3 regions of the Dermacoccus sp. PAMC28757 genome follow, and region 1 is predicted to be linked to each of the others. Evidence: predicted binding sites of a transcription regulator. Region 1 holds the regulator's gene; each other region holds the start of a gene.

Evidence for each region. The regulator LexA, encoded in region 1, represses DNA repair genes until DNA is damaged. The targets are predictions, from matches to a motif close to TCGAACANNTGTTCGA.
Region 2: H7F30_RS02160 (acetoacetate decarboxylase family protein) is a predicted target of LexA. The motif match lies at 1,886-1,901, and genes of this name have one in related genera.
Region 3: H7F30_RS01490 (HNH endonuclease signature motif containing protein) is a predicted target of LexA. The motif match lies at 1,978-1,993, and genes of this name have one in related genera.

Annotation. Positions count from the first base shown of each region.
Region 1 covers NZ_CP060292.1:2,621,557-2,625,766, reverse strand. Annotated here, with positions in the region: gene H7F30_RS12485 (LysR family transcriptional regulator) at 1-481, opposite strand, end outside; gene H7F30_RS12480 (Sir2 family NAD-dependent protein deacetylase) at 549-1,388, shown strand; gene lexA (transcriptional repressor LexA) at 1,402-2,121, opposite strand; gene H7F30_RS12470 (LysM peptidoglycan-binding domain-containing protein) at 2,388-2,801, shown strand; gene nrdR (transcriptional regulator NrdR) at 3,049-3,510, shown strand; gene H7F30_RS12460 (vitamin B12-dependent ribonucleotide reductase) at 3,584-4,210, shown strand, end outside.
Region 2 covers NZ_CP060292.1:446,516-450,725, reverse strand. Annotated here, with positions in the region: gene H7F30_RS02165 (GAF domain-containing protein) at 1-813, opposite strand, end outside; gene H7F30_RS02160 (acetoacetate decarboxylase family protein) at 948-1,748, opposite strand; gene H7F30_RS02155 (glutamine synthetase family protein) at 1,966-3,318, shown strand; gene H7F30_RS02150 (cytochrome P450) at 3,349-4,210, shown strand, end outside.
Region 3 covers NZ_CP060292.1:318,846-323,055, reverse strand. Annotated here, with positions in the region: gene argS (arginine--tRNA ligase) at 18-1,805, shown strand; gene H7F30_RS01490 (HNH endonuclease signature motif containing protein) at 2,005-3,708, shown strand; gene H7F30_RS01485 (class I SAM-dependent methyltransferase) at 3,955-4,210, opposite strand, start outside.

The sequences.
Region 1 (4,210 bases):
CCTCCGCGTGTGCCGCGATCTCGTCGCCGTCGTAGGAGAACGCGACTGCAACATCGCAATCTCCCGCCCGAAGCGCCGCGAGTGACTCCGGCGGCTCCGCTTCCGCGAAGGTGACCTGAACGTCGGGGTAGCGCTGCTTGACGAGCGACAGCGCTCGTGGGACGACGGTCGACGAGGCCGAGGGGAAGGCCATGAGGCGCACTCGTCCCGCCCTCAGGCCGGCGATCGAGGCCACTTCGCCCTCCGCCGCCTCGAGAGCGGCGAGCACCGGAGTGGCTGTGCGGGCGAGCACGTGGCCCGCCTCGGTCAGACGCACCGAACGTCCGAGGCGCTCGACGAGAGCCGTGCCCGTCTTGTCCTCCAAGCGGCGCACCATCTGGGACACGGCAGGCTGGGAGTAGCCCAGGGAAGCAGCGGCAGCGGTGAAGCTACCCTCCTGGGCAATGGCTTTCATGACCCGAAGGCCGGCGGCGTCGATCATCCGTAGAGAATAACCCGGCGTTATCGGATGTTGTAGTTTCTATCGATTGTCGAATGAGGGGCCACCTGTGACTGCAGAGTTGGCGGAGTTCGTCGCGCAGGGCGACCTGTTCGTGCTCACCGGGGCGGGTCTCTCGACCGAGTCGGGCATTCCCGACTACCGCAAGCCTGACGGCACCCGCCGAACGGTTCCCATGACGTTCCAGCAGTTCCTCAGCGGGGACGACGCGCGCCGACGCTACTGGGTTCGCAGCGCCGTCGGGTGGGAACGTTTCGCCGCGGCTCGGCCCAACGGCGGCCACCACGCTGTTGCAGCCTTGCAGCGCGCAGGTCTCGTGCAACACCTCGTGACGCAGAACGTCGACGGTCTTCATGCGGCCTCCGGAGCGGACGCCCTCGAACTGCACGGTTCGCTCTCCTCGGTGCAGTGCGTCGAGTGCGGCAGCCGCTCGAATCGAGCCGAGTTCCAGGGGCGCATCCGCGACGCCAACCCGAACCTCCCGCGCGACGTGGCCCTGTTGGCCGACGGAGACGCCGAGGTTGCCCGGAGTGCAGAGGATGCGTTCGTCCTCGTGGCCTGTCCGCACTGTGGTTCGCTCGTCGTTAAGCCCGACGTCGTGATGTTCGGCGAGAGCGTGCCCACCGCGACGGTTGAGCACTGCTACGCGCAGCTCGAACTGTCACGGGCGGTTCTCGTTCTCGGAAGTTCGCTCAAGGTGATGTCGGGCTTCCGGTTCGTCTCGGCCGGGCTCAAGGCGGGCAAGCCCGTGGCCCTGGTCGGTCTGGGAAGCATGCGCGGTTCGGAGCGCGCCGATCTCGTGCTGCACGAACCGCTTGGTGCCACCCTCACCGCGACATGCGAACGCCTCGGCCTGCAGGTGCAGACCGAGGCGAACGCGACGACGTGAGGGTGGGCGAGAGTCAGACGCTGCGCAGCACCGCCGTGACCTTGCCCATGATGCTGGCTTCGTCGCCGTCGATCGGCTCGTAGTTCTCGTTCGCGGGCAGGAGCCACGTCTTGCCGTTCGTGCGCTTGAACGTCTTCACGGTGGCCTCGCCGTCGAGCAGCGCAGCCACGATCTCACCGTTGGACGCCTCCGGCTGCTGGCGCACGACGACCCAGTCGCCGTCGCAGATGGCGGCTTCGATCATCGAGTCGCCGACAACCTTGAGCAGGAACAGTTCGCCGTCACCGACGATCTGACGGGGGAGGGGGAACACGTCCTCGACGGCCTGCTCGGCCAGGATCGGCCCGCCGGCGGCGATGCGTCCGACGACGGGGACGAAGGAGGCCTGCGGACGCTCGTTGCCCGAGTCGGTCTCGTCGTACGTGCTCTCGGACGCTGCACGCACCGAGGTGCCTCCGCGGTAACCGCGGGTGTCGGCGCCGTCGTCGGGGGAGACGACCTCCATGGCGCGAGGGCGGTTGGGGTCGCGACGCAGGTAACCCTTGCGCTCGAGCGTGGCGAGCTGGTGTGCGACGGAGCTCGGGCTCGTCAGCCCGACGGCCTCACCGATCTCGCGCAGACTCGGCGGGTAACCGCGCTCGTCGACCGAGCGCCGGATGACGGTGAGCACTTTCTGCTGGCGCGGGGTCAGTTTGCCCTTCGCGCGGTTGTTCATGGAGTGGACCTCACCCATGGCGTCTCCTCACATCGACGAAAACAGTGATCTCGCGGACGCGGACCTCGGTGCGGAGCCCTGATTCTCCCCGGAATTCCGGGGTTGTCGGTGGCCGCTGATTCGGTGTGAGCGTTCGGGATCAACGTAGGCACCACCGTACACAGTTTTCGCAAACATGTACGAGAAACACGCCGCCGACGGCCTTGCTTTCGAACGTTTGTGTCGTACAGTTGTTCTATCGCACGGATGTTCGATGCATCCGCGCCGAGTCAGGAGGAATGAACATGAGTGCTGTGCCCAGTCTGGACGTCCCGGCGGTCGCGCCGAGCCCCCGTCGTCACCTGCACCTCGTTCCGTCGGGGCCTGCGGTCGTCGATTCCCTCGAGGGTGGTCGTAGCGCGCGGCGCGCCCCGTTGACGCGTCGTGCCGTTCTCGCTCGCCGTCGCTTCGCTGCCCTTCTGGCGCTTCTGATTCTCGTCGGCGGTGGCCTCCTTGCGGCCAAGGCCGTGGCCGAAGCTAACCCTGCCGGTGGCGCGACGTCGGTCACGGTGAAGGACGGGGAGACCCTTTCTCAGATCGCCGCTCGTGAGCTGCCGTCCTTGCGTAACGACCGTGGTGTGGTGGCCATCCAGGAGGCCAACAACATGAGCTCGATGCACGTTCAGGCCGGCCAGCGAATTCTCGTTCCGGCAGGCTGAGCGGCCCCCTCGGCGTGTCGCTGGGGCGAGCCGCACATCTTTTCCGCGTCATTGCTGGGGTTGGTGCGCCGGGTTTGCCGACACGGTTGCGAGCGGTCGCCAACGCAACCTAGGATTCCTAGATGTAGGGCACAGGCGCCCTAATGCCCCCAACATGTGGTTGTTTGCGGAAGAGTTCCCGCGATGCCGGTGTTGGGGTTCATACCGTCACGAGGCGGTGGAATCCTGCGATCGAGAGGCGTGGCACGTGCACTGTCCCTTCTGCCGCAACGCCGACTCCCGTGTGGTCGACTCCCGTTCGACCGAGGACGGCACCTGCATCAAGCGTCGCCGCCAGTGCCCCGACTGCGGCAAGCGTTTCTCCACCGTCGAGACCGCGAGCCTCACGGTCGTCAAGCGCTCCGGTGTGAGCGAACCCTTCTCTCGCGACAAGGTCATGTCGGGCGTGCGCAAGGCCTGCCAGGGCCGCCCGGTTTCCGACGATCAGCTCGCCGTCCTCGCTCAGCAGGTGGAGGAGTCGATCCGCTCCAAGGGGGCTGCGGAGATCGACGCCCACGATGTCGGCATCGAGATCCTCGGCCCGCTGCGCGAACTTGACCACGTCGCGTACCTGCGGTTCGCGTCCGTCTACCAGGCCTTCGAGTCACTGACTGACTTCGAGGACGCCGTCGCCGACCTGCGCAGGCACGCTCTGCGCGACGCCGGCTGAGCTCCACAGACTCACCCCCTACTTCACGACACACCACACCAAACCCACGAGAAGTGCCAGGAGGCATGCGGTCATGACCGAGACCACGAAGGCTCGAGCCAAGTCGGGTCGCCGGAACAACGGCGTCACGATCGAGCGGATCTTCACCACCCCGGGCGTCCACCCCTACGACGCGGTGACCTGGGAGCTGCGTGACGTCGTCCAGCAGAACTGGAAGACCGGCGAGACGATCTTCGAGCAGCGTGGTGTCGAGTTCCCCGACTTCTGGTCGCTCAACGCCTCCACCATCGTCACGACGAAGTACTTCCGTGGCGCGCTGGGGTCGGACGCTCGCGAGAAGTCGCTCAAGCAGCTCATCGACCGCGTCGTGCTCACGTACACGAAGGCCGGCAAGGACAACGGCTACTTCGCGTCCGACGCCGACGCCGAGATCTTCGAGCACGAGCTCACGTACGCCTTGCTGCACCAGGTCTTCTCGTTCAACTCGCCGGTGTGGTTCAACGTGGGTACGGCGAGCCCGCAGCAGGTCAGCGCGTGCTTCATCCTGTCCGTCGACGACTCGATGGACTCGATCCTCAACTGGTACAAGGAAGAGGGCTTCATCTTCAAGGGCGGCTCCGGTGCCGGCCTCAACCTCTCGCGTATCCGTTCCTCGAAGGAGCTGCTGTCCTCCGGTGGCACCGCCTCCGGCCCGGTCTCG
Region 2 (4,210 bases), 930 kb from region 1:
GACCTGGACGGCATCGATGAGCAGTGGCCCCGTGAGGCGGTAGGGGCGGCTTTCGAGGTTCGGCGCGCCGGGAATCGTGTCGAGCCGTCGACGAAGCCGCAGCAACTCGCCGCGGATGGTGGCGGGCGGCGTGCCGTCCGGGTAGACGAGGGCCCCGATCTCGTCGGCGCTGAGGCCTTGGGGTTTGAGCGCGAGTGTCGCGAGGAGTTCGGCGTGGCGGTCGGTGAGTGCGTGGGTGGCCGTACCCGTTTCGATGCAGGGGCGGCCGTGATGGACGAGACGCAGCCGCGCGCTCGTGTGCGGTGGAGGGCCGACCGGCACCCCGGCGAGGCGAAGTTCACGAGCCACCGCGGCCGCGGTGGCCTGCACGAGTGCGAGGGTGCGCCGGTCTGCCGCAGCGTCACCTCCCGTCACGTCGAGAGCGCCGAGCACCTCGCCGGTGACGGGGTCGACGAGCGGCGCCGCGGAGCAGCTGAACGGGTGGACGTCCGGGCGCGTGTGCTCCTCGCGATGGATCGAGACCGCCTCGCCGCGGGCCACAGCTCGGCCCGGCGCGTTCGTGCCGACCTGCGCCTCCGACCAGTTCGCCCCCGCGGTGAAGCCGATGCTCTCGGCGCGGCTGCGGGCGCGGGAGTCTCCGTCGACGTAGTGCAGGCGTGCCTCGCGGTCCGCGATGGCGATGACAAGACCCTCGTCGCGTGCCGTCGAGCTCAACAGCGAACTGACGAGGGGGATCGCGTCGGCGAGCCGAGCGTGGACGCAGCCGGGGCCGCACCCGCAGGCGCAACCCTGTGGACGGGATTTGTGCCGCATCCCTTCCCCCCTCGTAGTGATCCACCTCACACTACACCCGTCCGGGGTGGGGTGGGTCGGCGGCGTGACGCTGCGTGCCATGTGTCCACGAACTCATCTGCGACGCAGGCTGCCGCCCTTCGCGGCCGCCTGGCTCACACGAGACGTTCGAGCGTCTCGCCGCCGTTCCAGACGACGCCGATCTGCCGGTAGTAGCCGCCGATGATCTCGTCGACCTCCAGGGCGGCGAGTTCCTCCGTGGGCGATTCGAACAGGCGCAGATCGATGTCACCACGCCACGCCTGCCCGCCCTCGAACTCGGCCGCGCCGGACGATATGAGCTCGCTGTAGGCGTCGCCCGTCGCCCCGCGGGCGATGTCGGGGTAGATGCGGTGGTGGGCCATCGGGTGGCCGTTGACGAAGCCGTTCGTCTCGCTCGGCTCACGCAGCGTCAGCACGGCCTCGGCGAGACGACGGTCGCCGGCGGCGAGCGTCGCACCGAACATGCCGCCCTCGGCGATCTGCGGCGCACCCTGCGCGAAGGGGTGGGGGCGCGTCTGCCACATCGAGCCGAGCTTCTTCGGGTAGCCCTGGTGCAGGCCGCGGCCGATCGCGAAGTCCTTGTCGACCCAGATGTAGACGCAGCGGCTGAACGTCTTGCCCTTGTACGAGCAGCGGACGACGACGAACGCCTCCTTGTACTGGGCGCGCACCGGGTCGAGCAGCTCCTCGCGGGAGCTGGAGCAGCTCTGCCACTCGGCCCAGATGAGCGCAACGGCGCCCGGGTCCTCGTCAGCGAGTTCCAGTGGGGCGGGCAGGAGTTCGCGCACACGCTCCGGGTTGGTGCGGTACTCGACCGTCAGCAGGTCGCCCGAGTAGTACCACGGCGGGCTCGGGATGATGCCCGAGGTTCCGCCGGCGGTGCGGGGGTAGAAGAAGCCCTTCTGGTCGCTCATGTGCGTGCACCCTTTCACCGTCTGCGGCCCGTGCCGCAAGTTTGTTGCCGAGAAATCGTTCGTGTCCGTACGACACCGGCTAGGCTACCCGATCAAGAGGGGTTGTGTGGTCTGAGTCACACGGCTACTGTTCGGATCCGAACGACCTTTTGACTCACTCCCGGCACGGCAACCGTCGGGGGAGGCGTTCGCTCACAAAGGCGTGAAAGGCGATGGCATGACGAAGATCGACTCGAGGCTAATGGCGGAAGCCATGAGCAAGTGTGCGGCGGAGGGCATCGACGTCGTCCGCCTCGGCTACTCCGACATCATCGGCACCGACCGCAGCAAGGATCTGCTGGTCAACCGCTTCGAGCGCACCACCGGCCACGGCGTCGCGTTCTGCCGCAGCGTCTACGGCACGACGCCCATGGGTGACGTCGTCGACATCGAGGGCGGCCTCGCCGCGGGTTTGCCCGACATCGTGGCCTACCCCGACATCGCGACGATCAAGACCGTGCCGTGGGAGCCGGGCGTCGCCCACGTCATCGCCGACGTGTTCAACCCGGACGGTTCGCCGTCCGCCGAGAGCCCGCGCTACGTCCTCAAGCAGGTCATCGAGAAGTTCAGCTCCATCGCGGGCACCCCGATCTGCGGCCCGGAGCTCGAGTTCTACCTCCTCGAGGAGTCGGACACGAACGACTCCGGCTGGGCGCGCTACGGCGAGAGCCCCGGCAACGTCTACGTCTCCGGCCTGCGCGGCGACCCCGAGAACGTTCTGCTCGCCTCGCTGCGTCAGCTCGGCGCCTACGACCTCGACGTCATCGCCGCGAACCACGAGTTCAGCTCCGGCCAGTTCGAGATCAACCTCTGGCACTCCGACGCACTCGACGCCTCCGACCGCGCGTTCCGCTTCAAGGCCGCCGTCAAGGAGATGGCGCGCGCCGGGGGCAAGCTCGCGACGTTCATGGCCAAGCCGTTCAACGATGAGGGCGGCTCGGGCTTCCACCTGCACTTCTCGACGCAGGACGCCGCGGGCAACCACCTCTTCGACGACCCGAACAGCCACAACGGCCTCTCCGCCGTCGCTCACCACGCGATCGGCGGCATCCTCAAGCACGCCCCGGCGCTCGCGGCGCTCGCGAACCCGACGATCAACTCCTACAAGCGCTTCGGGCCGGACACGCTCGCCCCGTGGCTCATCGACTGGGGTCTCGACAACCGCAGCGCGATGGTGCGCATCCCTCCGGAGCGTGGCTCGGCGTCGCGCCTGGAGCTGCGCCTCGGCGACGCGTCGGCCAACCCCTACCTGCTCACGGCGGCGACGCTGGCCGCGGCCTACCTCGGCATCAAGAACGAGATCGACCCGGGCCCCGCGCTCGAGGGCTACGGCTACGACCCGGAGCGTTCGCCCAAGCTGCCCTCGTCCCTGTGCGAGGCGCTCGACGCCCTCGAGGCCGACTCGGAGATGCGCGAGGTGCTCGGCGAGGGCTTCGTCACGACCTTCCTCGCGTACAAGCGCAACGAGATCGAGCGTTTCAACGCCTTCATCACGGACTGGGAGTTCCGTGAGTACACCTACCACCTGTGATCCAGACTTCAGCGATCGAAGGAGACCGACATGACCACTGACGTGGGTGCCGCACCCAGCAGCCAGTACACGCTCGAAGACGTCGACCTCGCGAACCTCGACAGGTTCCGCGACAACGAGGGTTGGGCCCAGTTCGCCGCCCTGCGCGCCGGTGACCCGGTGCACTGGAACGAGGAGTCCGACGGCAAGGGCTTCTGGGCCGTCACGAAGTACGACGACATCTGGGCCGTCGACAAGGACTCCGAGACGTTCACGTCGGAGAAGTTCGTCAACCTCGAGGACGTCGACGACGACCTCATGGACTTCCGCCGTTCCATGCTGGAGACGGACGGCGCGCGTCACACGGCGCTGCGCAAGCTCATCCAGCGTGAGTTCTCGCCGCGCAACCTCCTCAAGAACTACGAGGCGTTCCTGCGCGAGCTGACGAAGAACACGATCGACGAGGCGAAGAAGACGTCGCCCGACGGCGAGTTCGACTTCGTCGAGAAGATCTCGGCCGACTTCCCGATCCAGGTGCTCGCGCGCCTGCTCGACGTGCCGCGCGACCACACGCCGCAGCTCATCGCGTGGGGCAACGAGATGGTGGCCAACACCGACCCGGACTACACGCAGCACCTGCTCGACTCGCCCGAGTCGGAGAAGTACCGCCACCTGCCGTTCCGTTCGCCCACCGTGCAGGACGTCTGGGACTACGGGCGCGACCTGCGTGACAAGCGCGTCGGCGGCGAGGGCAAGGACCTCGTCTCGATCCTCGCCAACAAGATGCCCGAGGACGGCGTGCCGCTCTCGGACCAGGACTTCAACAACTACTTCTCGCTGCTCGTCATCGCCGGCAACGAGACGACGCGCCACGCGATCAGCCAGATCATGCTGGGCCTCATCGCGCAGCCCG
Region 3 (4,210 bases), 800 kb from region 1:
CGCTCTAACCTTGACGTATGGCAGATCCAATCGCTTCGTTGACCGGTTTCGTTCAGAACGCCATCGCCACGTCGTTCGGCGAGGAGTGGCGAGACGCGGACCCGGTCATCCGACCTGCCAACAAGAAGCAGACGAGCGCCGACGTCCAGGTCAACGCGGCGATGGCGCTCGCGAAGAAGGTGGGCAAGAACCCGCGCGAGGTGGCGACGGCCATCGTCGAGGCCCTCAAGGCGGACTCCGCTGCGATGCAGCTCATCTCGGACGTCGCGATCGCCGGCCCGGGCTTCCTCAACATCACGCTGTCGACGGACTGGGTGGCCGCGGAGGCTTCCACGATCCTGGCCGACGGCACCCTCGGCGTCCTGCCCCCGAGCAAGCTCGAGGTCATTCCGCTCGACTACTCCTCGCCGAACGTCGCGAAGGAGATGCACGTCGGTCACCTGCGCACGACGGTCGTCGGTGACTCGCTCGCGCGCGTGCTCGAGCGCCTCGGGCACACCGTCGTGCGCCAGAACCACGTCGGCGACTGGGGCACGCCGTTCGGCATGCTCATCGAGCACTTGCTCGAGGTCGGCGAGAACAGCCCGGAGGCGGAGCTTCTCGAGACCGACCCCAACGCGTTCTACCAGGCCGCGCGCGTCAAGTTCGACACGGCGGAGAAGGCGGAGCCGGCCGGCTCGAAGGGCGACTTCAACATGCGGGCCCGCAAGCGGGTGACGCTGCTGCAGGGCGGCGACCCGGAGACGCTGGCGCACTGGAACAAGCTCATGGACCGCTCCAAGGCGTACTTCAACCGGGTGTACTCGACGCTCGGCGTGACGCTGACGGACGCCGACCTCGCGGGTGAGTCGACGTACAACGACGAACTCGCGGGCATTTGTGAGGACCTCGAGTCGCGCGGTATCGCGCGGATCTCCGACGGCGCGCTGTGCATCTTCCAGGACGAGTTCACCGGCCGTGACGACGCTCCCGTGCCGCTCATCATCCGCAAGAGCGACGGCGGCTACGGCTACGCGACGACCGACCTCGCCACCGTCCGGCACCGCTCGCAGGATCTGCTCGGCGACCGGCTCGTCTACGTCGTCGGCGCGCCGCAGAACCTGCACTTCCGCATGACGTGGTCGGCGGCGGACAAGGCGGGCTACATCCGGCCGGAGTCGACGCCGATCCACGTGCAGATCGGTTCGGTGCTCGGCGCGGACGGCAAGATGCTCAAGACGCGTTCGGGTGACTCGGTGCGGCTCATGGAGCTGCTCGACGAGGCCATCGAGCGCGCCGAGAAGGTCGTCGCGGAGTCGAAGGCCGACATGACGGACGCCGAGCGCGCCGTCGTCGCGCGCCAGGTCGGCATCGGCGCGGTGAAGTACTCGGACCTGTCGGTCTCCCACGACAGCGAGTACACGTTCGACTTCGACCGCATGCTCGCGCTCACCGGCAACACGGGCCCGTACCTGCAGTACGCCGCCACGCGTATCCGCTCGATCCTCGCCAAGGCCGCCGACGCGGGTGCGACGCCTGCGTCCGCCATCACGATCGGTGAGGACGCCGAGCGCGCGCTCGCGCTGAAGCTGCTCGACTACGGCGCCGTCGTCGCGCTTGTCGGCGAGACGCTCGAACCGCACCGGCTCGCCGCGTACCTCTTCGAACTCGCGACGGCGTTCACGGCCTTCTACGAGAAGTGCCCGGTGCTCAAGGCCGACGACGACGCCGTGCGCGACTCGCGCCTCGCCCTGTGCGCACTGACGCTGCAGGTGCTCAGCGACGGCCTCGGCCTCCTCGGCATCGAGACGCCCGAGAAGATGTGACGCCCCAGCGGCGTTTGCGTTGGGGGCCTTGGTGCAGCTGACGCACTTCGGTGCAGCTGATGCGGTTTGAGCAGGCTCAGAGTGCGTCAGGTGCACCCAACTGCGTCAGCTGCTGGCGGCGGTGTCTGACCGCTTCTCTCCGGTAAATTTGGGCGGGCTTTTCGCTCGATAATCGAACATAAGTTCGATAAAATGAGGCGTGGAGACAACACAGCGTGACGACGTGGCCGAGGTGCTGGCCGCTGTTCGTGCGCTGCCTCTCGAAGCGCGGGTCGAGGCGTGGCACGCGGTGGGCGTCGAACTCTTCGAGGTCGCATCGCGTCCGACGATCGACTGGGGTGAGCCTTCGGCGCTCGCGGTGGACGCGGTAACCGTTGATGAGGAACTCGCCCAACTCGACGCCGAGCGACGCGCCCTCGAAGAGCTCACCGTCACGGCCGCGTACGTCTCGCGCAGCGCCGACGCCACGATGCACGCCTTCGCGGCGGCCCACGCTCGCGTCGTCACGCGACACGACGTTCTCGAGGTCGACCAGTGGGAGAGCGACCCGCGTCAGTTCGTGCCCGGCGAGTTCGCTGCCGACGATCTGGCGGCCCGGCTCGGAGTCCGTGTCGGTACGGCGGAGGCGTGGGCTGAAGCGGGTGATGCCGTGCGAGCCTCGTTGCCTCGCATGTTCGTCATGGCCGGCGCGGGCGAGATGCGCATGACGACTTGCGAGACGGTGCTTCGCGAACTCGAACACCTCGCGCTGGCCGAGCGGGAGAGCGTCGAGGGGATGCTCGTGTCCGGCCGGGCGCTGTTGGGCGGTTCGGCCGCAGTGAAGCGTCGTGTGCGGCGGCTCCTTGCCTCGCTCGGATTATCGGCGCCGGCGGATGAGGACGCGTCGGAGGCGCTCGTCGAGGTCTCGTTCCGCGAGCACCCCGATCAGCCCAGGCTCACGCAGATGACCGTTGTCATGGACGCCGACCAGGCGTGGCAGGTCCAGGTCGCCATCGATGCGCGTGCGCGCCAGCTGGCGCAGGAACACGAGCGTCTGCACGGCGGCGCGACGCGGTACCGGATGAACCGGGCGCGGGTCGATGCCTTCGTCGACCTGCTCCTCGGCTCCGTGAGGTTCGACCCCATCGTGCGGCTCACCGTGCCCGTGCGCTGTTTCGAGGACGGCACCACCCCAGGCACAACCATGCCCTTCGCCGGTCAGGGGAGCGGTGTGCCCGTTTCATTCGGTGCGGTCGATCGCAGTCGAGGCTGTTCTGCACAGGGTGGCTCGGGCCGTGGCGTTGCGCGGCCCGCCGCTGAGCAGGCCCCGTGGGGTGCGCTCTACCGGGAAGCCGAGGACGGCGTCGCGCCACTTGCCGCAGGGCAGGTTGGTGATGGCGTCGGGATAGGAACGGCAGGTCAGCGACGCGCCGCAACCGCCCCGCGCTCGACGACGCGAGTCGCCGACCTTCACGTGCCCGGCGTCGGTGTTGTGTCGGCGGCCTGCGGGGAGCGCCTCGCCTCGGCGGTCGGTGCCGCCTTCACCGTCGCCCTCGTCGACGAGAAGCGCGGCGTGACGCGGTGGACGTCGCGATTCACCTACCGCCCGTCGATCACCACGCGCCGGTTCGTCGAGCAGCGCGACGAGCACTGCCGCTTCCCCGGTTGCATGCGCCCGGGCGAGTTCTGCGATGCCGACCACGTCGTGCCGTACGCCGACGGCGGCGCCACGTCGGGTGAGAACCTGCAGCTGCTGTGCCGCCACCACCACCGTGCCAAGACGTTCGGCGGGTGGGCCGTGGCCATGCGCACCGATGGAGTGTGCGTCTGGAACTCGCCGACCGGCGCCTGGTACCGCACCGACCCCGCCGACCCGACGGCGTACGAAATCACCTCGCGCGAGGGTTACGCACTCATCGCCTGAGTGGGCCGCGAGAATGGCGACGTGAGGGCGGGGATGTGGGCTCCGGTTCACGCATCAAGACCGAGGGCTATGGCCAGTCGATGAACGTCATGGTGAACAAGCGCAGCGAAACCTGGTGGGAAGAGCAGTTGGAGCACGCGGGCTTCACGATCGACGACCGGCGGACAACCGACGGGCACCACACGATCCACGCGTCTGGCGCACTGACGCCCTACACCGCGTGCCCCGTTCCGGGAGAGTGTCCCGTCAGGGTTTGCGCCAGAGCACCTCACCGTGAGGAACACAGAACCAGCCGTCGGGGTGCTCGCCCCACGATCGCCACGCCGCCGCCATGACGTCCACGTCGTTCGATCCCGCGACAGACCCCTCCGCGAGCTGTTCGGTGAGGGCGGTCCGGCTCACACGGTCGGCCCACAAATCGGCCCACCAACGGCGCTCATCCGGTGTCGCGTACGTCCAGGTCGAACTGGATGCCCGAGCATCTACCAACTCGGCCGCGTGA